Regions from separate parts of the Streptomyces sp. NBC_01497 genome, predicted to be linked through region 1. Evidence: predicted binding sites of a transcription regulator. Region 1 holds the regulator's gene; the other holds the start of a gene.
The links. Region 1 encodes HspR, which represses chaperone genes until heat shock. Its sites were predicted from a motif close to TTGAGNNNNNNNNNCTCAA; they were not measured.

Region 1 (15,574 bases):
TCTCCTCGGCGGCGTCCTCGTCGTCGAAGACCGTCTCGAAGTCGATGACCTTGCCGCCGCTCGCCATCGGCTGGAGCGGGCCGAGTGCCGTGCCGCCGTCCGCGCGCCGTTTGAACCAGATGTTCGGGAAGGCGAGGAAGCGGTGCCAGGCGACACCCATGTCGGTCTTCAGCGCGACGGTGATCATCCAGATGAAGGACGTCCCGAGCTTGATCATGGCGAACAGGTAGACGAGGTTCTGCTGCGTGCCGGTGCCGAGCCCGCGGAACGCCGCGACGAGCGGGTACGAGAGGAGGTACGAGACGGTGTACGAGCTCTCGTGGTGCAGCGAGCCCTCCAGGCCGCGCAGCGCCAGGATGCACAGGCCGATGATCAGGATCACGGCTTCGACGAAGTACGCCTGGCCGAAGTTCGAGCCCGCGAAGCGGGACTTGCGCTCGGCGCGGCCCGGCCGGGAGAGCTGCCTGATCACGATCAGTACGAGGATGCCGAGCGTCGTGAGGACGCCGATGAGGTCGACGAAGACCTCGTACGGTGCCCAGTTGCCGATGACCGGCAGCAGCCAATCGGCCCGGAACAGCTGGCCGAACGCGTTGACCAGCGTGAGGATCAGCGAGAAGAAGCCGACCGCGACGAACCAGTGCGCGACGCCGATGACGCCCCACTGGTTCATCCGCGTGTGGCCGAGGAACTCCTTGGCCACCGTCATGGTGCGGCTGCCGGGTTCGTCCGTCCGCGTGCCCGCGGGGACGGACTGGCCGAGCCGTACGAAGGTGTAGATCTGCGCGATGGCTCGGCAGAACAGCGCCACACCGACGACGGCGAGCACCAGCGACACGATGATCGCGGCGAGTTGCATGGAGGGCTCCTCGGGCCTGCGAGGTGGGGAGGATCCGCAGGTTTCCGCACGCTGCGGCCGCTCAGATGTTTACTAAGCGGTAACTTAGTCGGTCCGCACTGAGCGTACCCACTTATCCGGCCGCAATGTAACGCCGTGACCGGTGATCTGCGTCGCTCACCGTGACACGTCCGCGCGCGGTCCGCGAACCCGGCCGTGCGCGCGGAACGGCGGCGGCCGCCCTCCTGCTTCTGCGAGCGCGGCCGGCCGAGCGCAGTACCCCGGCGAGCAGTGGACGCCCGCGCCGGCGACGCACACGACGGGACGCGGCGCCTGGGCGCCGGGCGCCGGCGCCGGGCGGATCCGCGGGCGTGGACAGGGCGGGCAGGGTGCGGACCAGCAGCCTCAGGTCCAGAGCGAGACAGCAGTGCTCCACATAGTGCTGGTCGAGCAGCGAGGACTCCTCCCACGGCATCCGCCACGCCCGCCGCACCTGGGCGAGGCCGGTGAGCCCGGGGCGTACGGAGCTGCGCCAGGCGGCCCGCGTGCGCGGGTCCCCTGCGGGCAGTGGCGCGGGGCCGACGAGCGACATCCGTCCGCGCACGACCTCGGGCAGCCTGGACAGCAGGTCCAGGCGCAGGCGCCGGGTGGCGAGCGAGCGCAGCGTGAACGGCCGGCCGTGCAGCCCGGTCACGTCCGCCCGTACGAAAACGCGGCCCTCTTTCAGAGGAGCTCGGGAAGGGGCGCGCAAGGGGGCCCGGGGGATGGCCCGGGCGGGCGCCCGGCGGGCGTGGACGGCGAGGGCGAGCGCTGTCGCCATGAGCACCGGCGCCGCGAGGGCGAGGAGCAGCGTTCCGAGGACGAGGTCGAGGGCACGTTTCGCGTCCGGCAGGCGTTTCAAACGGTGGAGGTCGAGCATGCGCCGCGATGCGGCGGGCGCCGGGGGAGGCGCGGTGGCGGCCTGAGGGCCGGGACGCTGGTCGAGCCGCATGGGCAGCCGTCCGTTCCATCCGATATGGGTGTTTGGTCGGTTTCGATAGAACGATCGCACGGTTGCCCCGCCGTCCCCGGGCGCCGCCCGGGCGCGTGTCGGAGGGCCGTGGCGTGCCCCACATTCCGGCCGGAAACCCGCAGGTGGACGACGTCCCCCGAGAGGGCTCCGCACAATAATTGAGTCGACCCCGCTCAGGTCCTTTGACTCTTCGAGATCCGTGTTGCATCCTTGAGCCTGTTGCACTCAAGTCAGCTGGAGGAATTGAAATGGCACGTGCGGTCGGCATCGACCTGGGCACGACTAACTCCGTCGTCAGCGTTCTCGAAGGCGGCGAGCCCACCGTCATCACCAACGCCGAAGGCGCCAGGACCACGCCGTCCGTCGTCGCCTTCGCCAAGAACGGTGAAGTGCTCGTCGGCGAGGTCGCGAAGCGCCAGGCAGTCACGAACGTCGACAGGACCATCCGGTCGGTCAAGCGCCACATGGGCACCGACTGGAAGATCAACCTCGACAACAAGGACTTCAACCCGCAGCAGATCTCGGCCTTCGTGCTGCAGAAGCTGAAGCGGGACGCCGAGGCGTACCTGGGCGAGAAGGTCGCCGACGCGGTGATCACCGTCCCCGCGTACTTCAACGACTCCGAGCGCCAGGCGACGAAGGAGGCCGGCGAGATCGCGGGCCTCAACGTCCTGCGCATCGTGAACGAGCCGACGGCGGCGGCCCTGGCGTACGGCCTCGACAAGGACGACCAGGTCATCCTGGTCTTCGACCTCGGTGGCGGCACGTTCGACGTCTCGCTGCTGGAGATCGGCGACGGCGTCGTCGAGGTGAAGGCCACCAACGGTGACAACCACCTCGGTGGTGACGACTGGGACCAGCGCGTCGTCGACTACCTGGTCAAGCAGTTCGCCAACAACCACGGCGTGGACCTGGGCAAGGACAAGATGGCCCTCCAGCGCCTGCGTGAGGCGGCGGAGAAGGCGAAGATCGAGCTGTCCTCCTCCACGGAGACCTCGATCAACCTGCCCTACATCACGGCGTCCGCCGAGGGCCCGCTGCACCTGGACGAGAAGCTCACGCGCGCCCAGTTCCAGCAGCTGACCTCGGACCTGCTGGACCGCTGCAAGACCCCGTTCCACAACGTCATCAAGGACGCGGGCATCCAGCTGAGCGAGATCGACCACGTCGTCCTCGTCGGCGGTTCGACCCGTATGCCCGCCGTCGCGGAGCTCGTCAAGGAGCTGACCGGCGGCAAGGACGCCAACAAGGGCGTCAACCCGGACGAGGTCGTCGCCATCGGCGCCGCCCTCCAGGCCGGTGTCCTCAAGGGTGAGGTCAAGGACGTCCTGCTCCTCGACGTGACCCCGCTGTCCCTCGGTATCGAGACCAAGGGCGGCATCATGACCAAGCTGATCGAGCGCAACACCACGATCCCGACGAAGCGCTCGGAGATCTTCACGACGGCCGAGGACAACCAGCCGTCCGTGCAGATCCAGGTGTACCAGGGCGAGCGCGAGATCGCGGCGTACAACAAGAAGCTCGGGATGTTCGAGCTCAGCGGCCTGCCGCCGGCCCCGCGCGGAGTCCCGCAGGTCGAGGTGTCCTTCGACATCGACGCCAACGGCATCATGCACGTGACCGCGAAGGACCTGGGCACGGGCAAGGAACAGAAGATGACCGTCACCGGCGGCTCCTCGCTCGCGAAGGACGAGGTCGACCGGATGCGTCAGGAGGCCGAGCAGTACGCGGACGAGGACCACAAGCGCCGCGAGGCCGCCGAGACCCGCAACCAGGGCGAGCAGCTCGTCTACCAGACCGAGAAGTTCCTCAAGGACAACGAGGACAAGGTCCCCGGTGACGTCAAGACCGAGGTCGAGACCGCCGTCGGCGAGCTGAAGGAGAAGCTCAAGGGCGAGGACGTGGCCGAGATCCGTACGGCCACCGAGAAGGTCGCCGCCGTCTCCCAGAAGCTGGGCCAGGCCATGTACGCGAACGCGCAGGCCGACGGCGCCGCCGCCGGTGCCGCGGGTGGTCCCGGTGCTCCCGGTGCCGAGCAGCCCGCGGACGGCCAGGACGACGTCGTGGACGCCGAGATCGTCGACGACGAGCGCGACGGCAAGGGTGGTGCCGCGTGACGGAGGAGACCCCGGGCTTCGAGGAGGAGCCCGACGTCCCCTCCGGCGCCGACCCCGACGACGCGCCGAAGGGAGCAGGGCCGGGCTCCGCGGAGTCCGGCCAGGCGGCCCAGGCCGGGGACGTATCGGAAAAGGCAGCGCTGACGGCGCAGCTGGACCAGGTGCGCACCGCGCTCGGTGAGCGCACAGCGGACCTCCAGCGCCTCCAGGCGGAGTACCAGAACTACCGCCGCCGGGTGGAACGCGACCGGGTGACCGTGCGCGAGATCGCCGTGGCGAACCTGCTGACCGAACTGCTGCCCGTGCTGGACGACATCGGTCGGGCGCGGGAACACGACGAGCTGGTCGGCGGGTTCAAGTCGGTGGGCGAGTCGCTGGAAGCGGTCGCGGCGAAGCTGGGTCTCCAGCAGTTCGGCGAGGAGGGCGAGCCCTTCGACCCGACGATCCACGAGGCCCTGATGCACTCGTACGCGCCGGACGTCACCGAGACGACCTGCGTCGCGATCCTCCAGCCCGGGTACCGGTTCGGCGAGCGGACCATCAGGCCCGCGCGGGTCGCCGTGGCCGAGCCTCAGCCGGGGGCGCAGCCCAAGGCGTCCGACGAGGACGCGGCGGGCGAGGATTCCCCGGGCACGGATGACGGGAAGCCCACGAAGGAGAGCGGTGGCCCGGACGAGGGCTGACACGACGACGGCCGGTGCGGCGGAGGTGACCGCGCGAGCGGTCGCGTCCGCCGCGGCGGCCGTCGTCGCCGCACCGGCCGCTGCCGATGCCATGGCGGTGGCAGCGGCCGGCGCGGACGGGGATCGGTATCCGTATCGGGAGGAGGGACGTCGGGAGTGAGTACCAAGGACTTCGTCGAGAAGGACTACTACAAGGTCCTCGGCGTCCCCAAGGACGCCACAGAAGCCGAGATCAAGAAGGCGTACCGGAAACTCGCGCGCGAGTTCCACCCGGACGCCAACAAGGGTGACGCGAAGGCCGAGGAGCGCTTCAAGGAGATCTCCGAGGCGAACGACATCCTGGGCGACGCCAAGCGCCGCAAGGAGTACGACGAGGCGCGCAGCCTGTTCGGGAACGGCGGCTTCCGTCCGGGTCCCGGCGGTGGCGGCGGCACGTTCAACTTCGACCTGGGCGACCTCTTCGGAGGCGGGCCCCAGGGCGGCACGGGCGGCGGGGGCGGTGCGCCGGGCGGCTTCGGCGGCGGCCTCGGGGACGTCTTCGGCGGACTGTTCAACCGGGGCGGCGGCGGGACACGCACCCAGCCGCGCCGCGGCCAGGACATCGAGTCCGAGGTGACGCTCAGCTTCACCGAAGCCGTCGACGGGGCGACCGTACCGCTCAGGATGTCCAGCCAGGCGCCCTGCAAGGCGTGCTCCGGCACCGGCGACAAGAACGGCACGCCCCGTGTGTGCCCGACCTGCGTCGGCACCGGGCAGGTGTCGCGCGGCACCGGCGGCGGATTCTCGCTCACCGACCCGTGCGTCGACTGCAAGGGCCGCGGGCTCATCGCCCAGGACCCCTGCGACGTCTGCAAGGGCAGCGGGCGCGCCAAGTCGTCCCGGTCCATCCAGGTGCGCATCCCGGCGGGCGTCTCCGACGGGCAGCGGATCCGGCTGCGCGGCAAGGGCACGCCCGGCGAGCGCGGCGGTCCGGCCGGCGATCTTTACGTCGTCGTGCACGTGGGTACGCACCCGGTGTTCGGCCGCAAGGGCGACAACCTCACGGTGACCGTGCCCGTCACGTATCCGGAGGCGGCGCTCGGCGGCGAGGTGAAGGTGCCGACCCTCGGAGGGCCCTCGGTGACCCTGAAGCTGCCGGCGGGCACCCCCAACGGGCGCACGATGCGTGCCCGCGGCAAGGGCGCCGTACGCAAGGACGGTACCCGCGGGGACCTGCTCGTCACGGTCGAGGTGATCGTGCCGAAGGACCTGGCGACCGATGCCCGCGACGCCCTGGAGGCGTACCGGAAGGCCACTGCGGGCGAGGACCCGAGGGCGGAGTTGTTCCAGGCTGCGAAGGGAGCATGACGTCATGGACAGGGACGGCGGCGGCGCCCGGCGCCGCGCCTCTGCCGCGTTCGGCAGGGCGTACGAGCTGACGGAGGAGACTCCGGTCTACGTCATCTCGGTGGCGGCCCAACTGTCCGGGCTGCATCCCCAGACGCTCAGGCAGTACGACCGCCTGGGCCTCGTCTCGCCCGACCGCACGGCCGGACGTGGCAGACGCTACTCGGCGCGCGACATCGAACTGCTCCGCCAGGTGCAGCAGTTGTCGCAGGACGAGGGCATCAACCTCGCCGGCATCAAGCGGATCATCGAGCTGGAGAACCAGGTCGCCGCCCTGCAGGCGCGGGTCGCGGAACTGGGATCGGCTGTCGACGGCGCGGCGGCCGCGATGCGGCAGCGCGAGGCGCAGGTGCACGCGTCCTACCGGCGCGACCTGGTGCCGTACGAGGACGTGCGGCAGGCGAGCGCGCTGGTGGTGTGGCGGCCCAAGCGGCCGGAGTGACGCACGACGGTACGCGGGACACGTGGGACGGGCAGGGGCGGGACGCCGGAACGGGCGCCCCGCCCCTGCCCGTTGCCGTGCGTAGGGGGCTGCCGCGCCTGCTGGGTCGCTCCGCAGGAACCGCTGGTGCCCGCTGAGGTCGGGCGCCTGCTGGGGCCGCAGGAACCGCTGGTGCCCGCTGAGGTCGCCGCGCCGGGCCTTCCGTACTTCCGTACCCTCCGCGTCAGGTGAGCTCGCGCTCCGGGCTCACGGCCCACCAGTGGACGAGCTGGTAGACGGTACGGAACCCGAGACGGGCGCGCAGATCGGTGAGGTGCGCGTTGATGGTCCTGGCGCTGTAGCCGAGGGCCTTCGCGATCTGCTGCTGATCGTGCCCGGCGCACAGCTCGCGCAGGATGGCGCGCTGGAGGGGCGTACTGACGATGTCGTCGTCGGCGGGGGCGGGGCTGAACCAGTCGTCGCCGCGGTTCCACTGCTGCTCGAAGACGTCGGACAGGAAGGCGGCCACAGCGGGGTCACGGACGTGCCAGGCGCCGGCCTGGGCCGGGCGGCCTTTGACGCTGTCGACGAGGAAGGCCTGTCTTCGGTCGAAGAGGACCATCAGGAGGAAGGGACTCGCGAGGGTCCGGAACTGGCCCCCTATGGGAGCTATCAGGCGGACGCGGTCCTGGACCGCCGGGTTGGTTCTGCCACTGACGTGATAGAGCGTGCGGATCGCCACGCCCCGCTTCAGGACCCTGATGTCGCGGTCTTCCGTCAGCGTGAGCATGCGGCGTGTGCGAAGGCCCGGCTGGGCGCAGAGTATTTCGCTCTTCGCGGTGTCGCCGGCTGAACTGATCAGCGCGTTCACCGCGTCCGTACCCTTGACGAAGACAGCGCCCGTCGACGGGTCCGTCTCCTCCTCCACCGCTCGTCGGGCCCGCAGATCGCGGATGACCAGAGGCAGTTCGGCGAAGAGTTCCACGGACTGCGCCAACGCCTCGCTCACGGACTCGCGCAGGCGCTGCTCGACGTGATCGAGGTCCACCACGGTCACCAACCCGCTGAGCGGATCCCGCAGGGCCAGTCCGTGCCGCTCCAGATCCGCGAGCCCGGGTGTCCCCGGCCCTGCGCTCTCTCCGGCCGCGAGCCGTGCGTACAGTTCCCGCGCTTCGACCGAGAGCAAGGAGGCATGGCCGAGCTGGGTCTCTTGCGCCATTCCCGTCCTCAAGAAGTGGAAGTTCCTACCTACGAAGTGCGCGGCGCTTGTCGTCCCGTCGACTGTCCGGAAGTGTGAAACACCATGGATATCGGTACACCCGGGCACCGGTCTCCGGCTACGCCTTCTTCAGTCCTTTGCTCCCAGAATCCCCGACCGCGCTATGAGATAACCGAGTTGAGCCCGGCTCCCACTGCCCAGCGAGACGGCGAGTCTGGCGATATGAGCCCGGCAGGTGCGGACGTTCATGCCGAGGCGCCGTGCGATGGCCTCATCGACGAGGCCTTCGACGAGCAGTTTCGCGATGGAACGCTGGACCTCCGTGATGCCTTCGAGGCCCGGTGTCGAGGGCAGCGGCTCGACGAGAGGGGTGGCGTGGTGCCACAGGTTCTCGAACACTTTGGTGAGATACGCCACAAGTCCCGGGTGGCGGAGTTCGAGCGCGATCTTCCTGTCCTCACGGGCGGGGATGAAAGCGACGTTGTCGTCGCAGATGATCATCCGCTCTATGAGCTGTTCCAGTGTGCGTATCTCCACCTTGGCCCCGGCCATGTGGTCCACGTAGGCGAAGGTCCTCTGGCTGTGCCGGACGGTGTGCTGGTAAAGAGTGCGGACGCTGATTCCCCGGTCGATCAGGGGCTTGCTGCGCTTGATGGCCTCGCTGAGGACGTGCTCACTGCGGCCCCCTCCGGGCTGCACGGTGAGAACTTCTTTCCTGCTCTCACTCATGGCGAGGTCCAGCGCGTCGTGGATGCGGTTGAAGCCTTCGAGCACGGTGATGGCATGGATGCTGGGCGACGCCTGCTTGCTGATGGTCATGAACTCCTCGAAGGAGTCCGTCAGGTCCATGGTGAGGCGGCGACGCTCCTGGATCTCCCGCTCTATGGGGTAGATGCGCTGGGCCAGGGCTGTCGAGGGGGCCACCGGACGGAGCCATTCGGGGTCGTCCGGGTCCGGGTGCAGCAGGGCGAAGTCGATGAGGCACGGGGCGGCTTCCACCTCGATCCGGCCGACCCGTCCCGTACGCAACGCGGTGGCGTAAAGGCGTGCCCCTTCGGTGCATAGATCCGTCAGGGAATGCTGATGCGCCCCGTTTGAGCTGTCTGTACCCAATTGTCCACCCCTCAGGTTCTTGTACCTGCAGGAACATGATGCATCGGTAGTGTGGCGTTGGTGTCGTCAGTGAGCGATCGTCGTGGAAGACGGGGAAGAGAGCTTCTAGATGAGGAACCAAGCTGCTATGCGTGAGAGATCGCGTCGCTCGGTGGTCATAACCGCGCTCGTTGGGCTCGCTGCGGTCGGAGGACTTTTCTCCGTTGCTCACGTGGGCTACGGGCGTGGTGCCGCTGATCATGCCCGTGTCGTGCAGGCGAAGTCGGAGGCGGCCCTCGGTGATGTTGGGTGGGACAGCGCTCCGTTCGGCTCCGCTGTCTCATGACAACGCCCGCGGACGACAGAAGTCTTCGGCGTGAGATGGCCGCGGCCTACCGGTCGGGGTGGCACTTCATCGATCTCGTGTCCGCGATTCCGCGGCGCGGGGACTCGTTGAGGGTCACACTGTTCGGAGAGCCCGTGCTCGTCGTGCGCGAGGAGGACGAGGACGTCCGTGCGTACCGTTGCCTGCGCCGCCCTCGCGGTGCACCGCAAATGGTCCGATGCTGCATCAGGTATGACATGATTTTTGTTAATCTTGATCGGCGTGACCATGAGCTCGTAGGACCACAACCCCATACAGCCACCCCCCGCAGTGCCTGAGCGATTCCCCCGTCGTAACAGATCGCTCAGGCGCTTCCCCCACACAACGGCGCCATCGTGGACCTGAAACGCGATGGCGCCGTTGTGCTGCCCGGACGTAGGTGGCGGGCGGTGGCGGATCAGCCGCGTCCCATCGCCCGGTCCAGGGCGATCTCGATGACCACGCGGTCCGGGTTCGGGGCCGGCGTGCGGCCGTAGCGCTCCGCGTAACGGCTGACCGCGTCGGCGACCACCTCGGGTTCGGTGCGGACCCGGGCCCGGCCCTCCAGCGTCGCCCAGCGGCCCTTCATCACCTGGCAGACCGCGACCCGTGCGCCGTGGGCCCCGTCGGCGGCCGCCAGGACGTTCGCGACCTTCCTGCTGTTCTTGTTGGTGATCACCCGCGCGACCCCCGCCTCGGGGTCGTACGTGACGCCGACCGGCACCAGGTGCGGTGAGCCGTCCGGGCGCTGTGTGGCGAGGGTGCAGAGGTGGTATTCGCGCCAGAACGCCAGGTACTCGGGATCGGGGGCGCGTACGTCGTGGGTCATGCCATGAGCGTAGGTCCCGGTCCCGGTCGCGGGAGTCCGGTCCGGGGAGCGCGGCCCGGGGGAGTCCGGACCGTGGGAGTCGCTCCGGGTCGGGCGGTGGTCCCCCCGGGGGCCGCCCGGGGACCCGTCCGTCCCGCTGCGCGTGCCCGGCGACCGTGCCCGTCACGTTCCCGGCGGCCGGTGCCCCGCTGCCCCTCCCCCACGGCCCGTGCCCGGCCGCCCGGCGGCCGGTGGCCGACGCGGGATCGAGGGTGCGATCGGGGTCGTGCCCGGGTCCCGTTTTGGAGTTGAGTGGAATAGACTCAACTTTGCGCAGGTTCTCATCGTCAGGATTGAGGAACAGGAGGAGAGAGCGCACGTGGACGCCGAGTTGACCAACAGGAGCCGGGAAGCGATCACCGCCGCGAGCAACAGCGCCGTGGCCCAGGGACATCCGGACCTGACCCCCGCCCATCTTCTGCTCGCGCTGCTGGCCGGGCAGGACAACGAGAACGTCACCGACCTGCTGTCGGCGGTGGAGGCCGACCTGGCCCTGGTCAGGTCCGGGGCCGAGCGGCTGCTCGCCGGGCTGCCCAGCGTCGCCGGGTCCACCGTCGCGCCGCCGCAGGCGAACCGCGACCTGCTCGCCGTGATCGCCGACGCGACCCGGCGGGCCCGCGACCTCGGTGACGAGTACGTGTCGACGGAGCACCTGCTCATCGGCATCGCCGCCAAGGGCGGTCAGGCCGGCGAAGTGCTGGCGGGTCAGGGGGCCACGGCCAGGAAGCTGGCCGACGCTTTCGAGAAGTCCAGGGGAGGACGCCGGGTGACCACACCCGATCCGGAGGGCAACTACAAGGCGCTGGAGAAGTTCGGTACGGACTTCACGGCCGCCGCGCGCGAGGGCAGGCTCGACCCGGTCATCGGCCGGGATCAGGAGATCCGCCGCGTCGTGCAGGTCCTGTCGCGCCGTACGAAGAACAACCCGGTGCTCATCGGTGAGCCCGGCGTCGGCAAGACGGCCGTCGTCGAGGGGCTCGCGCAGCGCATCGACAAGGGCGACGTGCCCGAGTCGCTGAAGAACAAGCGGCTGATCTCGCTGGACCTCGGCGCGATGGTCGCCGGCGCGAAGTACCGGGGCGAGTTCGAGGAGCGCCTGAAGACCGTCCTGTCCGAGATCAAGGACAGCGACGGCCAGATCATCACGTTCATCGACGAGCTGCACACGGTCGTCGGCGCGGGCGCCGGCGGCGACTCCGCGATGGACGCGGGCAACATGCTCAAGCCGATGCTGGCGCGCGGTGAGCTGCGCATGGTGGGCGCCACCACGCTGGACGAGTACCGCGAGCACATCGAGAAGGACGCCGCGCTGGAGCGCCGCTTCCAGCAGGTGCTGGTCGCTGAGCCGTCCGTCGAGGACAGCATCGCGATCCTGCGCGGACTCAAGGGCCGCTACGAGGCGCACCACAAGGTGCAGATCGCGGATGCCGCGCTGGTGGCAGCGGCCACCCTCTCCGACCGCTACATCACATCGCGCTTCCTGCCCGACAAGGCCATCGACCTCGTCGACGAGGCCGCGTCCCGGCTGCGCATGGAGATCGACTCGTCGCCGGTCGAGATCGACGAGCTCCAGCGCGTGGTGGACCGCCTCAGCATGGAGGAGATGGCGCTGAAGAACGAGTCGGACCCCGGCTCCGTACAGCGCCTGGAGAAGCTGCGCCGCGACCTGGAGAACCGCAAGGAGGAACTGCGCGGCCTGACCGCGCGGTGGGAGAAGGAGAAGAAGGGCCTCAACAGGGTCGGTGAGCTGAAGGAGCGCATCGACGAACTGCACGGCCAGGCCGAGCGCGCTCAGCGCGACGGCGACTTCGACTCCGCCTCGAAGCTGCTGTACGGGGAGATCCCGTCGGTGGAGCGGGAGTTGCAGGAGGCCTCCGCCGAGGAGGAGCAGGAGTCCGACAAGAACACCATGGTCAAGGACGAGGTCGGTCCCGACGACATCGCCGACGTGGTCGCGTCCTGGACGGGCATTCCGGCGGGCCGCCTGCTGGAGGGCGAGACGCAGAAGCTGCTGCGCATGGAGGACGAGCTCGGCCGGCGGCTGATCGGCCAGAGGGAGGCCGTAGGGGCGGTGTCCGACGCGGTGCGGCGTACCCGCGCCGGTATCTCGGACCCGGACCGGCCGACCGGGTCGTTCCTCTTCCTCGGCCCCACCGGTGTCGGCAAGACCGAACTGGCGCGGGCGCTCGCGGACTTCCTGTTCGACGACGAGCGCGCCATGATCCGGATCGACATGAGCGAGTACGGGGAGAAGCACTCCGTCGCGCGGCTCGTCGGCGCTCCTCCCGGCTATGTCGGCTACGAGGAGGGCGGTCAGCTGACCGAGGCGGTGCGGCGGCGTCCCTACTCGGTGGTGCTGCTGGACGAGGTGGAGAAGGCGCACCCCGAGGTCTTCGACGTCCTGCTGCAGGTGCTGGACGACGGGCGGCTCACCGACGGCCAGGGCCGGACGGTGGACTTCCGCAACACCATCCTGGTGCTGACGTCGAACCTCGGCAGCCAGTACCTCGTGGAGTCGGGCACCTCGGAGGAGCAGAAGCGGGAGCAGGTGCTCTCGGTCGTACGGTCCTCCTTCAAGCCCGAGTTCCTCAACCGCCTCGACGACATGGTGGTCTTCTCCGCCCTGTCCAGGGACGAGCTGGCGCGCATCGCCCGGCTGCAGGTCGACCGGCTCGCGAAGCGGCTCGCCGAGCGCAGGCTGACGCTGGAGGTCACGCCCCAGGCGTTGGACTGGCTGGCCGACGAGGGCAACGACCCGGCGTACGGGGCGCGTCCGCTGCGCCGCCTGGTGCAGAGCGCGATCGGCGACCGGCTCGCGAAGGAGATCCTGTCGGGCGAGGTCAAGGACGGTGACACCGTCCGCGTGGACCGTTTCGACGAGGGTCTGATCGTCGGGCGCGCGGACGGCGGCCCTGCGGAGGGCGCCTCCGCCCCGGGGCCCGTCGGGTCGGCACCCGAGGACGCCGAGAACGCCGAGGAGGCCGGGAGCGGCGAGGCGGCGGGGGAGCGCCCCGCGAAGACGCTGTAACGCCGGTCCGCGGCTTGTGGCCTCGGTGGCTGTGGTCTGTGGTCGGTGGTCTGTGGCAGGTCTGGCCGACTCCGGGCTGGGGCTGGGGCTGGCGTCCGCTGCCGGCGGCCGGAGAGATCGTGGTGGGGCGGTGGCCCGCCACCCGGGGAGGCTCCGGGTGGCGGGCCATCGCCGTACGCACGCCGGGCCACTGCCGTACGCACCCCGGGCCACCGCCGTACGCGCGCCGGGCCACCGGCACGGCTTCCGTGGTGGACGGTGCGGACGGACGGTGCGTTCGGTGCGGCGCGGGGGCCGGTGGCCGGGGCGGACCGCGTGGAGATTCACCGCACGGTCCGTCCGCGGCCGTGCGCCCGGGTGATCACCGCAGGTGCCGTGGCGCTCCGCGCGGTTCCCTCGCCCCGGGACGTCCGTCCGGGGCGCGGGCCCCTCGCCCGGGATGTCCGTCCGGTGGGAACGCCGGGGCGGCCGCGCGGGCCCGTCCGCCGTGTCAGCGGGCGCGGGCCGGGCAGGCGGAGGGGCCGGCGGTGGGACCGGGCAGGGAAAAGGCCGGACCCGCGCCCACCTGGCTTGCCACCTCCCGGCTGTGATGAGGGAGGATGGCGGGAACCGTACGAAGGGAAAAACACGGTGAGCATCGATCCGTCCTCGATTCCAAATTTCGGGGGGCGCCCCGAGCCGGAGCCGGCTGCCGGAGCGGCGGCTCCCGTCGTCGTCCCGGACCAGGACCTGGTCAAGCAGCTCCTCGGCCAGATGGAGCTGAAGTACGTCGTCGACGACGAGGGTGACCTCGCGGCGCCGTGGGAGGAATTCCGTACGTACTTCATGTTCCGCGGCGACGAGGAACAGCAGGTCTTCTCCGTGCGTACGTTCTACGACCGGCCGCACGAGGTCGACGAGAAGCTCCGCATCCTGGAGCTGATCGACGACTGGAACAGGCGCACCCTGTGGCCGAAGGTCTACAGCCACGTCCACGAGGAGGACGACGGTCCGCCGACCGTCCGCCTCATCGGTGAGGCGCAGATGCTGATCGGCACGGGCGTCGGCGTCGACCACTTCGTGTCGTCCACCGTCAGCTGGGTGCGCGCGTCGATCGAGTTCGACAAGTGGCTGGTGGAACAGCTGGGACTCGAACCGGGCGACGAGAAGCCCGAGGACGCATAGCCCACGGAGCGCGGCTGCGGGGCCGCGTGCCCGAGGGCGCGCGGCCCCGCACGGCCTCGTGAGGGGCCCCGCCGGCCCCCGCCACCGTTCGCGGTGACGGGGGCCGCCGCATGCCCCGGCCGAGGCGTCGCGCGCCCGGCGGCCCGGATCGCGGGCCCGGCGGGATCGCGGAGGCGAGGCCCTAGGGTGGCGGACACAGCGGGCTGGCGGCAGCGGCGGAAGCGGGAGATGCCTCGATGGACACGGTGAGCGGTACGGCCTGGCGGCCCGCGGCGCGGGTACGGGGCATGGGCACCTCGATCTTCACCGAGATGACTGAGCTGGCGCGGGCCACCGGGGCGGTCAACCTCGGCCAGGGCGTGCCCGAGCTGGCGAGCCCGCCCGCGCTGCTGCGGGACGTGGCAGACGCGGTCCTCGCCGGGGCCAACCAGTACCCGCCCGCCGCGGGCGTGCCCGCCCTGCGGGAGGCGGTGGCCGCGCACCAGCTGCGGCGCTACGGCCTCGCCCACGACCCGGCCACCGAGGTCCTCGTCACCACCGGCGCGACCGAGGCGCTGGCCGCCTCGGTGCTCGCGGTGTGCGACCCCGGGGACGAGATCATCGCCTTCGACCCCTGCTACGACGCCTACGCGGCGGACGCGCGCCTCGCCGGCGCCACCCTCGTCGGGGTGGCGCTGGCGACCGACGGTGACGGCTTCCTGCTGGACCCGGACGCGCTGCGCGCCGCCGTCACGCCGCGGACACGCGCGCTGATCCTGAACACCCCGCACAACCCGACCGGCAAGGTGTTCACCCAGGCGGAGCTCGCGGCCGTCGCGGAGGTCTGCCGGGAGCACGACCTGACCGTCATCACGGACGAGGTGTACGAGCACCTCGTCTACGCGGGCCTGCCGCATCTGCCGGTCTCCGCGCTGCCGGGCATGCGCGAGCGCACCCTGACCGTGTCCAGTGCGGGGAAGACGTTCAACACGACGGGCTGGAAGGTCGGCTGGGTGTGCGGGCCCGCGCCGCTGGTCGCCGCGGTGAGCGCCGCGAAGCAGTTCCTCACGTACGCCTCCGGCACGCCCTACCAGGGCGCGCTGGCACGGGCGCTGGGCTCCGTGGAGGAGTGGGCGGCCGGACTGCGGGGCGAACTGCGTGCGAATCGCGATGTGCTGACGGAGGGTCTGAAGGCGGCCGGACTACGGCCGTTCCGCGCAGACGCGGGGTACTTCGTCCAGGCCGACGTGCGTCCGGCCGGGTACGAGGACGGCGTGGAGTTCTGCCGCGACCTGCCGGGGCGGGTCGGGGTGGTGGCCATCCCGACGTCGGCGTTCCAGGTCGTGGCGGGGCCGCGGTGGCTGGTGCGGTTCTCCTTCTGCAAGAAGAGGGAGACGCTGGAC
Region 2 (15,574 bases), 1.8 Mb from region 1:
TCCGGACCGCGCTGCTCGGGAACCGGACAACATCGTCCGGACACGGTTCGAGCCCGCCCGTCGCAGACATATCCCGTCTCGGGGTCCCCGTTCCGTTCCCGGGCCGGCCCGCACCGCAGCGACGGGACCCACAGGTCCGTGAGACGCAGAGCATCGGGGGTTCGTCCGTGCCTCGCAGAGGGACGCCGTTGGGCGCCGGCGTGCGCGTCCCCTTCGCGCAGTTCATCGTCAAGGTGCACGGGCGGTGCAACCTCGCGTGCCGCTACTGCTACCTGTACGCGGGCCCCGACCACTCCTGGCGCGCCCGTCCCGCCCGCGCGGGCGACGACGTCCTGGACCGCACGGCCGCCCGCATCGCGGAGCACGCGCGCACCCACGCCCTGCCGGCCCTCTCGCTCGTCCTGCACGGCGGGGAGCCGCTGCTCGCCGGGGCGGACCGGCTCGGGGCCTTCGCCGACCTCGTACGGGAACGGGTGCCGGACGGCTGCTGGGTGGACGCGGCCGTGCAGACCAACGCCACCCTGCTGGACGCCGCCGGGACCGACACCCTCGCGCGCCACGGCATCAGGGTCGGCATCAGCCTCGACGGCGGCCTGCCCGAGCACAACGCGGCCCGCGTGGACCACGCGGGAAGGCCCTCCTGGGCCGCCGCGACCCGCGGCGCCCGGCTGCTCGCCGAACGGGCGCCCCAGGCGTACGCGGGTGTCCTGACGGTCGTGGACCCGAGCACGGACCCGGTCGCGGTGTACGAGTCGCTGCTCGCTCTCGACCCGCCCGCGCTCGACCTGCTGCTGCCGCACGGCAACTGGAGTGTCCCGCCGCCCGGCATCCCGGGAGGCGACCCGGCGGGAGCGCCCGGCACCCCGCGCCGCACCCCGTACGGCGACTGGCTCTGCGCCGTCTTCGACCGGTGGTGGGACGCGGGACGGCGCGAGGTGCGCGTCCGGTTGTTCCAGGAGTGCATCGGCCTGCTGTTCGGCCTGCCCGGCGCCACCGAGTCCCTGGGACTCGACCCGCTGGGCGCGATCGTCGTGGAGACGGACGGCGCCATCGAGCAGGTCGACTCGCTCAAGTCCGCCTACGACGGCGCCGCGGGGACGGGCCTCGACGTCTTCCGGCACACCTTCGACGACGCCCTGGGCCACCCGGCCGTTCTCGCGCGGCAGGCCGGCGCCGCCGCGCTCGCGCCCGCCTGCCGTGCCTGTCCGCTGCTCGCCGTCTGCGGGGGTGGCCACTACGCCCACCGCTACCGTGCGGGCGGCGGCTTCGGGCATCCATCCGTCTACTGCGCCGACCTCGACCGGCTGATCCGGCACATCGCGGCGCGGCTCGCGGCCGTCACCGTCGGGAGCGGCACGTGAGGTCCCCCGTGAACGCCACCTCCACAGCCGCCGCCCCGGCCCCCGCCGTGTCCGAGACGCTGTTGCGCGAACTCGGCCGTACCGAGGGTGGCGACGCCATCGGGCTGCTGGTCCGCGACCAGCACGCGCGCCGACTCGTGCGCCTGCGGGCGGTGCTCGACGCCGCGGCGGCGCTGCCCGCGGCCCTCGGCCCGCCCGGCGCGCTCGACCGGCTGCGTGCCGACTGGTCGCTGCTGGAGGCGGCCGAGCGCGCCGACCGGGATGCCGTACGGACCGTCCTGCTGCATCCGCTGATCGGCCCCTGGTCGCAGCGCTGCCTGTACGGGCTCGCCGCGGCCGGCGGCGGCGCGGGCGACCGCACCGGCACCGGCACCGGCCGTGAGCATGCCGGCGACGGGGAGCGCGGGGCCGGCGCGGCCGGGGAGCTCGCCGCCGACCTCGGCCACTTCGGCGCGATCGCCGCCGCGGCGGCCGTCCACGCCGGACTCGCCTTCACCGCCCGGCTCACCGCGTACGGCGACCTGCTCGCCCTGCCCACTATCGGCGCACTGCGCACCCACCCGGGCGCCCGGGTGGACCTCCGCCTGGCCGACGGTGTCCTGACCCTGAGCCAGGGAGCGGCGGCACCGCCCGTCGTGGTCCACCCGGTCCCCGCGCCGCCGGACCGGCAGCACCGAAGGGACACGAACGCGGCACGCCGGGCCGGCGCCAGTGCCGCGTCCACCCGCTCCGACGACCCGCGCTGGCTGCCGCTGGGCACCCTGCCCGCCCTGGTGCCCGGTGCCGCCCCCGTGCTCCTGGACGACCTCGACCCGTACCGCACCGCGGGAAGCGGCCTCGAACGGCACGGCCTCGGCGCCGTCACGCGGCTCGACCCAGCCAGCCGGGCCGCCTGGGCGGCGTCATGGGCGGGCACGGAGCCCGTCCTGCGGGTCGGCGGCGCGCACCGCACGGCCGAGGCGGCCCTGCTGCTGCGCTGCCTCGTGCCGCTGGCGCCGCCGCCGGGGCAGGGCCCGGCGGGGGAGAGCGCGTCCCACTGCAGCGGCACCCGGCGCGAGGCGTTCGGCGCCGTCCTCAGCAGCCGCCCCGCCACGCCCGCCTACTTCGCGGCCACGCTCGTCCACGAACTGCAGCACACCAAACTGTCCGCGTTGAGCACCCTCGTCCGGTTGCACGAGGCGGGTCCGGCCGAAGCGTACTTCGCGCCCTGGCGCACTGATCCGCGCCCCTTCGACGGGCTCCTCCAGGGTGCCTACTCGCACCTCGCGCTCGCGGACTACTGGCATCGCTACGCTCTGACCGCGCACAGCACGGCGGAGCGCGACCTGGCGTGGGCGGAGCACGCGCGCTGCGCCGAACAGGTGGGGGCGGTCCTGCCGGTCCTCACGACCGCGGACACCCTGACCACGCAAGGCCGGGTCCTGGTGGGCGAGATGACGGCCACGTACGACCGGCTCGCGAAGGAGCCGCCGCCTCCCGGGCACGCGGCACGGGCCCGCGCCTACGTCAGCACGGCGCACACCCTGTGGCGCCAGCGACGGCACACCGCCGTGCGGCCCCGGACCGCACGCGAGAGCGTCGCGGACACGCCCGCAGAGGTGCGCGGGGAGGCGGAGAAGCGACCGGACGCATGAATCTTGCCGCCCATCCACGTGGTTCGCTTCCCGGTCCGATTCCACACCGTCAGGATCGAATCGCGGGGTCCCGGCAGGGCCTAAGCTCGACGGCATGTCAGGCGCGCCCATCACGACGCAGGGGAGACGGTTGAATGCCCGGAACACGTAAGAGGGTTGCCGCGTCCGGGCCGCTGACCGTGACGATCAGCTTCGCCGGATACAACCGTGTGTGGGCGGCCTGGATAGGAGACCGGCTGGAGCGCCGCGGACACACGGTCTCGTACCAGCGGTGGGACCCCCAGGGGGGTACTCCGCTCGTCGACTCGCTGCGCGCCCTGACCCTCGCGCCGGGACCCGTCCTCGTCATCCTCAGCACCTGGTACTTCCAGATGGGGCCGCGTACGCACGCCGAGTGGAACAGCGCCCTGACCGAGGTGGTCGGTGCCGACCCCGGCCGGTTCGCCGGGGTCTCCGTCACCACCGACGCGCTGCCGCCCGCCACGTCGGTGTTCGCCGCCGCGGACCTCACCGCGGTCGGTGAGCAGGAGGCCGAGCGGCGTGTCCTGACGAGGCTCGGCCTGCCCGCCGACCCGCTCCCCGCCGGCACCCGCAAGGGGCCCCGCTTCCCCAACGACCCGTCCGACGTGTGGGGCGGTGTGCCCCGCCGGAACACTCGCTTCACCGGACGGGAGCGGCTGCTCAACGACACCTACCACGCCCTTCGCGACGCCGAGGAAGGCGCCCGCGTCGTGACGCTGCACGGCATGTCGGGCGTGGGAAAGACACAGCTCGCCGCCGAGTACGTGTACCGCTTCGGCGGCGAGTACGACGTGGTGTGGTGGGCCGCCGCCGACAAGCGGGCGGTGTGCCGCCAGCGGCTCGCCCAACTCGCCCCGGAACTCGGCCTGTCGACGGGTGTCGACTACGGCGAGCGGCTCCGCGCGACCCACATCGCGCTGCGCAGGGGCGACCCGTACGGCCGGTGGCTGATCGTGTTCGACGGCGCGGACGACCCCGACGCGGTCTGGGACCTGGTGCCCGACGGCCCGGGCGATGTGCTCATCACGGCTCGCAACCCTGACTGGGCGCAGCACAACAGCCTCCTGATCGAGGTGCCCGAGTACAACCGCGACGAGTCGGTGGCGTTCGTCCTGCGCCGCGCCCCGCGCCTGAGCGCGCGCGAGGCCGACCGGCTCGCCGAGGCACTGGAGGACCTGCCGCTGCTGCTCGACCAGACAGCGGGCTGGCTCAACGACTCCGACATGTCGGTGGACGAGTACATCGCGCTGCTGGAGCAGGAGGGCATCGACGAGGACGTCGTCCGGGTCTCGCGCGACTTCCCGACGCCCTTCAGGACCAGTTGGTCGATACTGCTCAACAGGCTCAGGGAGACCGTTCCAGAGGCCGTCTCGCTGCTGCGGCTGTGCGCGTTCTTCGCGCCCGGCTCCATCCCCGTGCGCCTGGTGCGCGACCTGCCGGCCGCCGAGCTGCCGGAAAGCCTGCGGGGACTGGTGAGCAACTCCGTCAGCTGGGCCACCGCCATCAACAAGCTCCGCCAGTACGCGGTCGTACGAGCGGTCGGCGTCGGTGACCGGGAGATCCACGAGACCATGCCGGAGGCTGTCGGCACGGTGCCGGGCGACACCCTCTACATGCACCGGCTGGTGCACCAGATCATCCGCCAGGACATGCCCGAGGAGGAGTACGAGGAGCTCATCGAGGTCGTGCGCCGCGCCCTCGCCGCCGCCGACCCCGGCCAGCCGACGGACTCCCGGATGTGGCCGGAGTACGCGGAGATCACGCCCCACCTCAAGTGGGCGGACGTCCTGCAGAGCACCAGCCCGGCCATGCACACCCTGGTGCTCAACTGCCTGCAGTACATGCTGAACTCGGGTGAGTACCAGGCAGGTCTGACGCTCGGTACCCGCGCCATGAAGGCGTGGAAGGAGCAGCTGGGGGAGACCCACCCGCGCATCTGGGACCTCACCCACCACTACGCCAACCTGCTGCGCGCCGTGGGCGACTACGCGCACACGGAGGCCATCGAGCGCACCGCGGTCAACCACCTCAGGGAGGCCCACGGCGCCAGGGACCTCACCCATCTGCGGGCCGCCAGCGGACTCGCCGCCGACCTGCGCGGCCTCGGCCGCTACGACGAGGCGCGCACCATCTCGGGGTGGGTCCTCGACGCCTACCGGGAACTGCTGGGCGAGCAGGACGCGCGCACCCTGAACGCGCAGAACAACGTGGCCGTCTCGCTGCGGCTGCTGGGCCGGTACGAGGAAGCCCTTGAGCTGGACATGAAAACCCTGATCGAGCGGCGGCGCCTGCTGCGGCCCCGCCACCGCTGGTCGCTCTTCTCCGAAGTGCACGTCTCGACCGACCAGCGCCTGCTGGGCCGCTACAACGAGGCCGAGTCGCTCCAGACGCAGAGCGTGCGGGTGCACCGCAGCATCCTCGGGCCCGACAACCCGCAGACGCTGAACGCGGAGCACAGCCTGGCACTCGCGCTCTACCGCATCGGGCGGCGCCGTGAGGCCGCCGAACTGTTCACCGGCGTCCTCGAACGCAGCGAGCGCGTCCTCGGCGAGGGCGACCCCGACACCCTGCGCTTCGCGGCAGGACAGAGCTGCTTCGCCCGCGAACACGGGGACATCGACCAGGCCAGGGAAATAAGCGAACGCGTCGTCGAGGGCTACACCCTGCTGCTCGGACCGGCGCACCCGTTCCCGATGGGCGCCAGGTCCAACCAGGCGCTCATCATGCGGGCGGTCGGCGAGCGCGAGCAGGCGTACGAACTGGCCGAGCAGGCACTCGCCGGGATGCGGGCCGCGGTGGGCCCCGACCACCCGTGGACGCTGGGCTGCGCCATCAACGCCTCCGAGATGCGCACCCTGCGCGGCGATGTGGAGTCGGCGGCCGCGCTGAACGCGGACACCGCCGCGCGGGCGGCCGAGGTGCTGGGCCGTACGCACCCGATGACTCTCTCCGCCCGCATCGCCATGGCGGCGGACCTGCGGACGCTCGGCGACCGGCAGGCGGCCGACAAGGCCGAGACGGAGGCGCTGGAGGACCTGACCTCGACGCTGGGGCCGCAGCACCCGCACACGATGTCGGCGCGGGCGCGGACGAGGCCGTACTGGGACTTCGAGCCGCAGATCATCTGACGGCCGGAGTGCCCGGCCCGTCCGCGGCGTCCGGCGAGCGCGCCGCCGTACGGGAAGGGCCCCGGTTCCGCGAGAGTGTCGCGGAACCGGGGCCCTTCCTTCACCGAGCGGACGGGTCTTCGCCGTCAGGCGTCGAAGACCTCGCTGACCAGCTGTTCCTGCTCCTGCTCGTGACGCTTCTTCGAACCCACCGCCGGGGACGACGAGTGCGGGCGCGAGATGCGGCGCAGGCGCTCGTCGTGCGGGACGTCCGCGCCGACGGCCAGGTCCAGGTGGTCGATCAGGTTGAGCGCGACGAACGGCCAGGCACCCTGGTTCGCCGGCTCCTCCTGCGCCCACAGGTACTTCTCCGCGTTCGGGAACTTCGCGATCTCGGCCTGCAGCTCCGCACCCGGCAGCGGGTACAGCCGCTCCAGGCGGATGATCGCGGTGTCCGTCACGCCGCGCTTCTTCCGCCCGGCGTCGAGGTCGTAGTAGACCTTGCCGGCCGTGAAGACGACCTTGCGGACCTGTGCGGGATCGACGCTGTCGTCGCCGATCACCGGGCGGAAGCCGCCGGTGGTGAACTCCTCGGCCTTCGACTGCGCCGCCTTGAGCCGGAGCATCGACTTCGGGGTGAAGACGATCAGCGGCTTGTGGTGCGGGTTGTGCACCTGCCAGCGCAGCAGGTGGAAGTAGTTCGACGGCAGCGTCGGCACGGCAACGGTCATGTTGCCCTGCGCGCAGAGCGCCATGAACCGCTCGATGCGGGCCGACGAGTGGTCCGGGCCCTGGCCCTCGTAGCCGTGCGGCAGCAGCAGGGTGACGCCGGACGTCTGGCCCCACTTCTGCTCGGCGGCCGAGATGTACTCGTCCACGATGGACTGCGCGCCGTTGGCGAAGTCACCGAACTGCGCCTCCCACATGACCAGCGCGTCCGGGCGGGCCAGCGAGTAGCCGTACTCGAAGCCCATCGCCGCGTACTCGCTGAGCAGGGAGTCGTAGACGTTGTAGCGGGCCTGCTCCTCCGTCAGGTACTGCAGCGGCGTGTACTCCTCGCCGGACTGCTGGTCGACGAGGACCGCGTGGCGCTGGCCGAACGTGCCGCGGCGGGTGTCCTGGCCCGCCAGGCGGACCGGGGTGCCCTCCATCAGCAGCGAGCCGATGGCCAGCGTCTCGCCGGTGCCCCAGTCGATCGTGCCGTCGTCGACGGAGGCCGCGCGGCGCTGGAGCTGCGGCATGAGCCGCGGGTGGACGTGGATCCCGTCGGGGATGTTGACCTGCGACTCGGCGATCCGCTTGACGACCTCCTGGGAGACCCCGGTCGTGACGCTCACCGGGAACTCGGCCTGCGCGCCCGGGACGACCGCCTCGGACGGCTGCGAGGTGGCCTCGCGGACCTCCGCGAAGACCTTCTCCAGCTGTCCCTGGAAGTCCTGGAGCGCCTGCTCGGCCTCCTCCAGCGTGATGTCGCCCCGGCCGATCAGCGACTCGGTGTACAGCTTGCGCACCGAGCGCTTGTTGTCGATCAGGTTGTACATCTGCGGGTTCGTGAACTGCGGGTTGTCGCCCTCGTTGTGACCGCGGCGGCGGTAGCAGATCATGTCGATGACGATGTCCTTGTTGAACGCCTGACGGAACTCGAAGGCCAGCCGCGCGACGCGGACCACGGCCTCCGGGTCGTCACCGTTCACGTGGATGATCGGCGCCTCGATCATGCGGGCCACGTCCGTCGCGTACATCGACGAGCGGGACGCCTCCGGGGCGGCGGTGAAGCCGACCTGGTTGTTGATGACGATGTGCACGGTGCCGCCGGTGCGGTAGCCGCGCAGCTGCGACATGTTCAGCGTCTCCGCGACGACGCCCTGGCCCGCGAAGGCCGCGTCGCCGTGCAGGGCCACCGGCAGGACCGTGAAGTCCGTGCCCGCCTTGTTGATGATGTCCTGCTTGGCGCGGGCGATGCCCTCGATGACCGGGTCGACGGTCTCCAGGTGCGAGGGGTTCGCCGCCAGCGACACCTTGATCTGCTCGCCGTCCAGGCCCGTGAACGTGCCCTCGGCGCCCAGGTGGTACTTCACGTCGCCGGAGCCGTGCATCGACTTCGGGTCGAGGTTGCCCTCGAACTCGCGGAAGATCTGCGCGTACGACTTGCCGACGATGTTCGCCAGCACGTTGAGCCGGCCACGGTGCGACATGCCGACGACGACCTCGTCGAGACGCGACTCGGCCGCCGCGTCCAGCACCGCGTCCAGCAGCGGGATGACGGACTCGCCGCCCTCCAGCGAGAAGCGCTTCTGGCCGACGTACTTCGTCTGAAGGAACGTCTCGAACGCCTCGGCGGCGTTCAGCCGGCGCAGGATCCGCAGCTGCTCCTCGCGCTCGGGGTTCGAGTGCGGGCGCTCCACCCGGTCCTGCAGCCACTTGCGCTGCTTCGGGTCCTGGATGTGCATGTACTCGATGCCGATGGTGCGGCAGTACGAGTCGCGCAGGACGCCCAGGATGTCGCGCAGCGTCATGGTGGACTTGCCCGCGAAGCCGCCGACGGCGAAGTCCCGCTCCAGGTCCCACAGGGTGAGGCCGTGCTCGGTGACGTCGAGGTCGGGGTGCTTGCGCTGGCGGTACTCCAGCGGGTCGGTGTCGGCCATGACGTGGCCGCGCACCCGGTAGGAGTGGATCAGCTCGAAGACGCGCGCGGCCTTCGTGACGTCGTCGTCGTGCGACGCGTCGATGTCCTTCATCCAGCGGACCGGCTCGTACGGGATCCGCAGCGACTCGAAGATCTCGTCGTAGAAGCCGTTCTCGCCCAGCAGCAGCTGGTTGACGATCCGCAGGAACTCGCCGGACGCCGCACCCTGGATGACCCGGTGGTCGTACGTCGAGGTCAGCGTCATGACCTTCGAGATGCCCAGCTGGTTCAGGGTGTCCTGGGACGTGCCCTGGAACTCGGCCGGGTACTCCATGGCACCGACGCCGAGGATGACGCTCTGGCCGGGCATCAGGCGAGGCACGGAGTGGACCGTGCCGATACCGCCCGGGTTCGTCAGCGAGACCGTGACGCCCGTGAAGTCGTCCATCGTGAGCTTGCCGTTGCGGGCGCGCCTGACGATGTCCTCGTACGCCTGCCAGAACTCGAAGAAACCGAGCGTCTCGGCCTTCTTGATGCCGGCGACGACGAGCTGACGGTCGCCGTTCGGCTTCACCAGGTCGATGGCGAGGCCGAGGTTCACGTGCGCCGGCTTGACCAGGGTCGGCTTGCCGTCCTTCTGGACGAACGAGTGGTTCATCGACGGCATGGCCTTGATGGCCTGCACCATCGCGTACCCGATGAGGTGCGTGAAAGAGATCTTCCCGCCGCGGGCGCGCTTGAGGTGGTTGTTGATGACGATGCGGTTGTCGAACAGCAGCTTCACCGGAACCGCGCGCACGGACGTCGCCGTGGGCAGTTCGAGCGAGGCCGCCATGTTCTTCGCGACGGCGGCCGACGGGCCACGCAGCGTCACGTACTCCGGGCCGGTCTCCGCCTCGTCGGCCGGTGCGGCCTTCGGAGCGGCCTTGGCGGCCGGCTTCGCGGCCGAGGCCGGCTGCGCGGGGGCGGCCGGTGCCTGCACGGGCGCTGACGGCGCGGGAGGCGGCGTCTGGGCCTGCGGTGCGGCGGGAGCCGCCGGAGCCTGCGCGGGAGCGGCCTGTGCGGGTGCCGACGGCGCGGGCGACGGGGCCTGCGCGGCGGCGGGCGCGGCCGGAGCCGGCGCCGACGGCTGCGCGGGAGCGGGTGCCGGCTGCGCGGGAGCCGCGGTGTCCGCGGCTGCGGTCTGCGTGGTCTTGTCCGCCGAGCCGGTGCCACCCGGCTTGTAGTCGGCGAAGAAGTCCCACCAGGCACGGTCGACGGAGTTCGGGTCCTGGAGGTACTGCTGGTAGATCTCGTCGACAAGCCACTCATTGGGGCCGAAGGCGGCGGCAGGGTTTTGACCCTGCCCGTCTTGGCCATCGGTCGAGATGCTCGCGTTACTGGTGGACTGAGACGACACGGCGTGAACCGCCCTCTTCCGCTTCACAAGGTGATGGACAGCGGAAATCAAGGCTACGCCTACCGGGCTGCCAGATGCAGGCCGGACGGGTCATCGTCGCGCACGTCACATCTCAGGAGGTGTTTCGGCGCGCGATTTGGCGGGAATCTAACGTGTTTTGCCAGGCCACGGTCGTACGGCTTCCCGAACAACCAGAGGTGTCGTGGCCCTGGCCGCTCCGGTCGCCGATGTACCGGTCCTGAACTGGTAGTACCCAGGTGGCGGCATACGCCAACCACGCCATCCGGTATTTTTCGGGTTCATTCCGGCGCATCGGGGTGACAGGACCGTCTCCGCCCCTGTCACCCCGATGGACGCGAGCCGTCAATCCCGCTGCCGCGGCACTCCCGGAAGGGTGACCCGTATGCGGCAGCCACGGGCCGATTCGGCCACACCTATCCGGCCGCCGTGGAGATCCACGGCCCAGCGGGCGATCGCGAGCCCGAGCCCCGTGCCGCCGTCGTTCCCGCCGCCCTGGCTGCCGCCGGACGTGATCCGGCCGCGGTTGAAGCGCTCGAAGACCCTGCTGCGCTCCTCTTCCGGGATCCCCGGGCCCTCGTCCTGGACCTCCAGATGCAGCGACTCCGGCGCGGTGCCCCGCCGCGCCCGGACGGTCACCCGGCCGTGCGGCGGGCTGTGCTTGACCGCGTTGTCGATGAGATTCGCCACGACCTGGTGCAGGCGCTCCGCGTCCGCGTACGCCGTCAGCTCCGGCGGCGAGACGTCCAGGTGCAGATGGACGTCGGTCCTCGTGTGCAGCCCCGAACCGCTGCTGAGGCCGCGCTGCGCGGCGGCGAGGTTCGCCTCCTTGAGGACACCCGACAGATACGGCCACACCTCGAAACGGGTGGCCTTCAGCGGGACGACGCCGTTGTCGATGCGCGACAGGTCGAGCAGCGTCTCCACCAGGCGGCCGAGCCGCTCCGTCTGGCTCAGTGCCGTGCGCATCGTCTCCGGATCCGCCGCGGAGACGCCGTCCACGACGTTCTCCAGGACGGCCCGCAACGCGGCGATCGGCGTGCGCAGCTCGTGCGAGACGTTCGCGACCAGCTCTTTCCTGTGCCGGTCCACGTCCTCAAGATCGTCCGCCATGCGGTTGATCGTCGAGGCCAGGTCGCCCAGCTCGTCGCGCCGGTCCGCCCCGCTGACCCGGCGGGTGTACTCGCCGTGGGAGATGCCCTTGGCGACCGTGTTCATCTCGTCCAGCGGAGCGGTCAGGCCGTGCGCCACGAACTGCGTGATCAGCAGGGTCGCGATCACCGAGAAGACCGTGATGAACCGCAGCTCGGTCTTGGTCCGCAGCGCCACCATCAGCAGCCCGGTCGTGATGAAGACCGAGACCACGACCAGAGTGCCGAGCTTCGCCTTGATCGAGAAGGGCCGGACGCCGTACCGGTCACCCCGGCGCGGGCCGGCCCGGCCCTTTCCCACTCGCTCCACGCTCCGTCCGCCGCCGTCCCCCGGCCGGCCCGCCAGGTTCATGGCGCCGGGGTCTCCAGGGCGTACCCGACGCCGTGGACCGTGCGGATCCGCTCCGCGCCGATCTTGCGGCGCAGCGCCTTGATGTGACTGTCGACCGTCCTCGTGCCCGACGCGTCGGCCCAGTCCCACACCTCGGCGAGCAGCTGCTCGCGCGAGAGGACCGCCCGCGGCGTGTTCGCCAGGCACACCAGCAGATCGAACTCCGTCGGCGTCAGGTGCACGTCGTCACCGCGCACCCGCACCCGGCGCTGGGCGTGGTCGACCTCCAGTTCGCCCAGCCTGAGAATGCCGCTGCGCGGAGTCACGGCCGCCAGCGCGGCCCGCTCCACCCGCCGCAGCAGCACATGCACGCGCGCCGCCAGTTCCCGCATGGAGAACGGCTTCGTCATGTAGTCGTCCGCGCCGACGCCGAGCCCGACGAGCATGTCCGTCTCGTCGTCGCGTGCCGTCAGCATCAGGACGGGAACCGGTCGCTGTGCCTGCACACGCCGGCACACCTCCAGCCCGTCGAACCCCGGCAGCATCACGTCGAGCACCATCAGATCCGGCTGCCACGCCTCCGCCGCGTCCACCGCGGCGGGGCCGTCGACAGCCGTCTGGACGAGGAAGCCCTCGGCCCGCAAGCGGGCCGCGATGGCGTCGACGATCGTGGCGTCGTCCTCGACGACGAGGACCCGACGCTGGGCGCCCGGCGTGGCCGCCACTCCGTTGTGGCTGGTATGTGTCTGCTCCATCGCCCGCCCCTGGTACGCGTTCTTCCGCGCTCCGTATGCCCTCGATCCGCCGATCTACGTCGGTTTACTGCCTGGGGGGTGTCGTAGATCGTCGAATCCTGTATTTCGTGGAGCAGCGTAGAGGTACGGGCGGCCTTTCGGCTACGCAGTGCGAACAGCGAGATGGACGACGTCGGGCTCTCCCCGGGCAACCCCTGCCTCTTCATGCGTTACCCCAGTGAATCCGGCATTCCGCAATGCATCGGCAAAGGTCGGAGAGGGTTGCGCGGACCAGACGGCAAGTACCCCCGAGGGGTTCAACAGGGCCTGGCAGGCGGCAAGTCCTTCCTCTGCGTAGAGGATTTCGTTGCTCTCGGTGACCGGTCGGTCCGGCCCGTTGTCGATGTCCAGACACAGTGCGTCATACCTGTCGGAGGTGGTACGTACATAGTCCAGAAGATCGGTGTGCAGAATCACAGTTCTCGGATCGATCAGCGCGGCCTTCGAGATCCGCGCGAGCGGCCCCTCGTGGTGCCAGTCGATGATGGCCTGCTCCCGTTCGACCACCGTGATCCGGCCCCACCGGGGGTCGGCGACCGCGTGCGCGAGGGAGAAGCCGACGCCGAGACCGCCGATCAGCACCGACGGCAGCATGCTCTGCCGCTCCTCGGGCAGCGCGCGGAACGCGGCGTCGACGAGGAGCCGCTCGGAGCGCCCGTCCGAGGTGTCCATCAGGAAGGTGCCGTTGGCGATGATCTCCAGAACGTCCGCGCCGTCCCCCTCGACGGGCCGCCGCCGCAGCACGATCTCGCCGTAGGGCCCCTCCCGCCGGTCCAGCGTGACGGGCGGTCCTGCTGCGCTGCCCTGGGCAGCGGCCGGATCGGGCACGTCGGCACTCCTGTCTCTCTGTCTCTCGTGGGTCGTCGCCCGGCGCACCCGTACCGCGCGCCACCGGACGTCATGACGGGCACGGTCCGCCGCGGCACGCCCCATCCTGGCAGCGCACCGGGCGCCGGCCGGCCCGGCGGGGGGCGCGCCGCACGTGCGGCGCCCCGCGGCACCCGTATGCCCCCGACGTATGCCCCCGCAACCGCCGCGCACGCCCCCGCCCCGCGGCGCCGGGCCGCTCACGCGCGGCGCCATGGGCCGTCCACCCCACCCCGCGCGGCGGTGGTGGAGGGGCGTCGCGGGTGTGCGGTTCGCCGCCAACAGATGGCGGCGGCGGACCGAGCCCCGGATTCTGCCCTGGGAGGACGCGGTGGAGACGCTGACGGCCGCCGTCGAGGTGGAGTGGGAGGCGCCCGGGGCCTGCGGCGCGGGCACCGAGGCGCCCTGAGCTTGCGGGCCGGGGCGCCGTCGACGGTGCCCCGGCCCGTGCGTGGAGGCGTTCCGTCCGGAATGCGCGGACCCCACCCGGCGTTCCCGACTCACCGGCTGTCCGCCGGGCAGGTTCGCAGGGGCGTGCGCGGGTGCTGGTGAAGCGGCCGCGAAACCGCAGGTGGGGACGGAGCCGCGGCGCTCGGGGGAGCCGGGGGCCGGGGAGGGATGATCGCCCACGGCGAACACCCGGCACCACCGGGAACATCCGGGCACTCATAAGCATTGAGCCTGCATAGCTCAACTTGATTGCCGAAGGGGAGATCATGGCTGTTATTTCCACACCACTCACGCTTCCCGTGCTGCCGCTCGACGACGAGGTCGTGCTCCCCGGCATGGTGGTACCTCTGGACCTGTCCGACGCCGAAGCCCGGGCTGCCGTCGAGGCCGCACAGGCCGCCGCGCGTGCGGACGGTGACGGTGCCGGAAAGCCGCGGGTGCTGCTCGTGCCGCGGATCGACGGTTCGTACGCGGCGACCGGCGTGCTCGGTACGGTCGAGCAGGTGGGCCGGCTCTCCGACGGGGACCCCGGTGCCCTGATCCGCGGACGCGGACGGGTGCAGATCGGGGCCGGTACGAGTGGTCCCGGCGCGGCCCTGTGGGTCGAGGGCATCAGCATCGACGAGGAGGTGCCCGAGCCGCTGCCCGGTTCCGTGACGGAACTCGTGAAGGAGTACAAGGCGCTCGCCACCGACTGGCTGAAGAAGCGTGGCGCCTGGCAGGTGGTGGACCGCGTCCAGCAGATCGACGACGTGTCCGCCCTCGCCGACAACTCCGGTTACTCGCCCTTCCTGTCCACCGCCCAGAAGGTGGAACTGCTGGAGACGGCCGAGCCGGTCGCCCGGCTGAAGCTCGCCACGCAGCAGCTGCGGGAGCACCTGGCCGAGCAGGACGTCGCCGAGTCCATCGCGAAGGATGTCCAGGAAGGCGTCGACAAGCAGCAGCGCGAGTTCCTGCTGCGGCGCCAGCTGGAGGCCGTACGCAAGGAACTGCGCGATCTCGACGGCGGTGGCGAGGACGACGAGTCCGACGACTACCGCTCGCGTGTCGAGGCCGCCGACCTGCCGGAGAAGGTCCGGGAGGCGGCCCTCAAGGAGGTCGAGAAGCTGGAGCGGTCCAGCGACCAGAGCCCCGAGGGCTCCTGGATCCGCACCTGGCTCGACACCGTCCTCGAACTGCCGTGGAGCGAGCGCACCGAGGACGCCTACGACATCCAGGGCGCCCAGCGGATCCTCGACGAGGAGCACGCGGGCCTTGAGGACGTGAAGGAACGCATCACCGAGTACCTGGCGGTGCGCAAACGCCGCGACGACCGGGGGCTCGGCGTCGTCGGAGGCCGCCGCGGCGGCGCCGTGCTGGCCCTCGTGGGTCCGCCCGGGGTCGGCAAGACGTCCCTCGGCGAGTCCGTCGCGCACGCGATGGGCCGGAAGTTCGTCCGCGTCGCGCTCGGCGGCGTGCGGGACGAGGCGGAGATCCGGGGCCACCGGCGTACGTACGTCGGCGCGCTGCCCGGCCGTATCGTCCGCGCCATCAAGGAGGCCGGGTCCATGAACCCGGTGGTCCTGCTGGACGAGATCGACAAGGTCGGCTCCGACTTCCGGGGCGACCCGGCCGCGGCCCTGCTGGAGGTCCTCGACCCCGCACAGAACCACACGTTCCGCGACCACTACCTGGAGGTCGAACTCGACCTCTCCGACGTGGTCTTCCTGGCCACCGCCAACGTGCTCGACGCCATCCCCGAGGCCCTGCTGGACCGCATGGAGCTCGTCACGCTCGACGGCTACACGGAGGACGAGAAGGTCGTCATCGCCCGCG

Region 2: a site for HspR is predicted at 13,985-14,003, ahead of lon (endopeptidase La). Genes of this name have one in related genera too.

Annotation. Positions count from the first base shown of each region.
Region 1 is NZ_CP109427.1:4,417,144-4,432,717, forward strand. It holds gene OG310_RS18880 ((Fe-S)-binding protein) at 1-859, opposite strand, end outside; gene OG310_RS18885 (sugar transferase) at 972-1,829, opposite strand; gene dnaK (molecular chaperone DnaK) at 2,099-3,967, shown strand; gene grpE (nucleotide exchange factor GrpE) at 3,964-4,650, shown strand; gene dnaJ (molecular chaperone DnaJ) at 4,807-5,997, shown strand; gene OG310_RS18905 (heat shock protein transcriptional repressor HspR) at 6,002-6,478, shown strand; gene OG310_RS18910 (helix-turn-helix transcriptional regulator) at 6,702-7,676, opposite strand; gene OG310_RS18915 (helix-turn-helix transcriptional regulator) at 7,806-8,789, opposite strand; gene OG310_RS18920 ((2Fe-2S)-binding protein) at 9,111-9,431, shown strand; gene OG310_RS18925 (pyridoxamine 5'-phosphate oxidase family protein) at 9,551-9,961, opposite strand; partial or broken gene clpB (ATP-dependent chaperone ClpB) at 10,320-12,908, shown strand; gene OG310_RS18935 (YbjN domain-containing protein) at 13,659-14,192, shown strand; gene OG310_RS18940 (aminotransferase class I/II-fold pyridoxal phosphate-dependent enzyme) at 14,429-15,574, shown strand, end outside.
Region 2 is NZ_CP109427.1:2,577,363-2,592,936, reverse strand. It holds gene OG310_RS10950 (FxsB family cyclophane-forming radical SAM/SPASM peptide maturase) at 168-1,361, shown strand; gene OG310_RS10945 (aKG-HExxH-type peptide beta-hydroxylase) at 1,358-2,995, shown strand; gene fxsT (FxSxx-COOH system tetratricopeptide repeat protein) at 3,130-6,144, shown strand; gene OG310_RS10935 (multifunctional oxoglutarate decarboxylase/oxoglutarate dehydrogenase thiamine pyrophosphate-binding subunit/dihydrolipoyllysine-residue succinyltransferase subunit) at 6,270-10,148, opposite strand; gene OG310_RS10930 (HAMP domain-containing sensor histidine kinase) at 10,512-11,627, opposite strand; gene OG310_RS10925 (response regulator transcription factor) at 11,666-12,403, opposite strand; gene OG310_RS10920 (spermidine synthase) at 12,545-13,270, opposite strand; gene OG310_RS10915 (hypothetical protein) at 13,524-13,718, shown strand; gene lon (endopeptidase La) at 14,026-15,574, shown strand, end outside.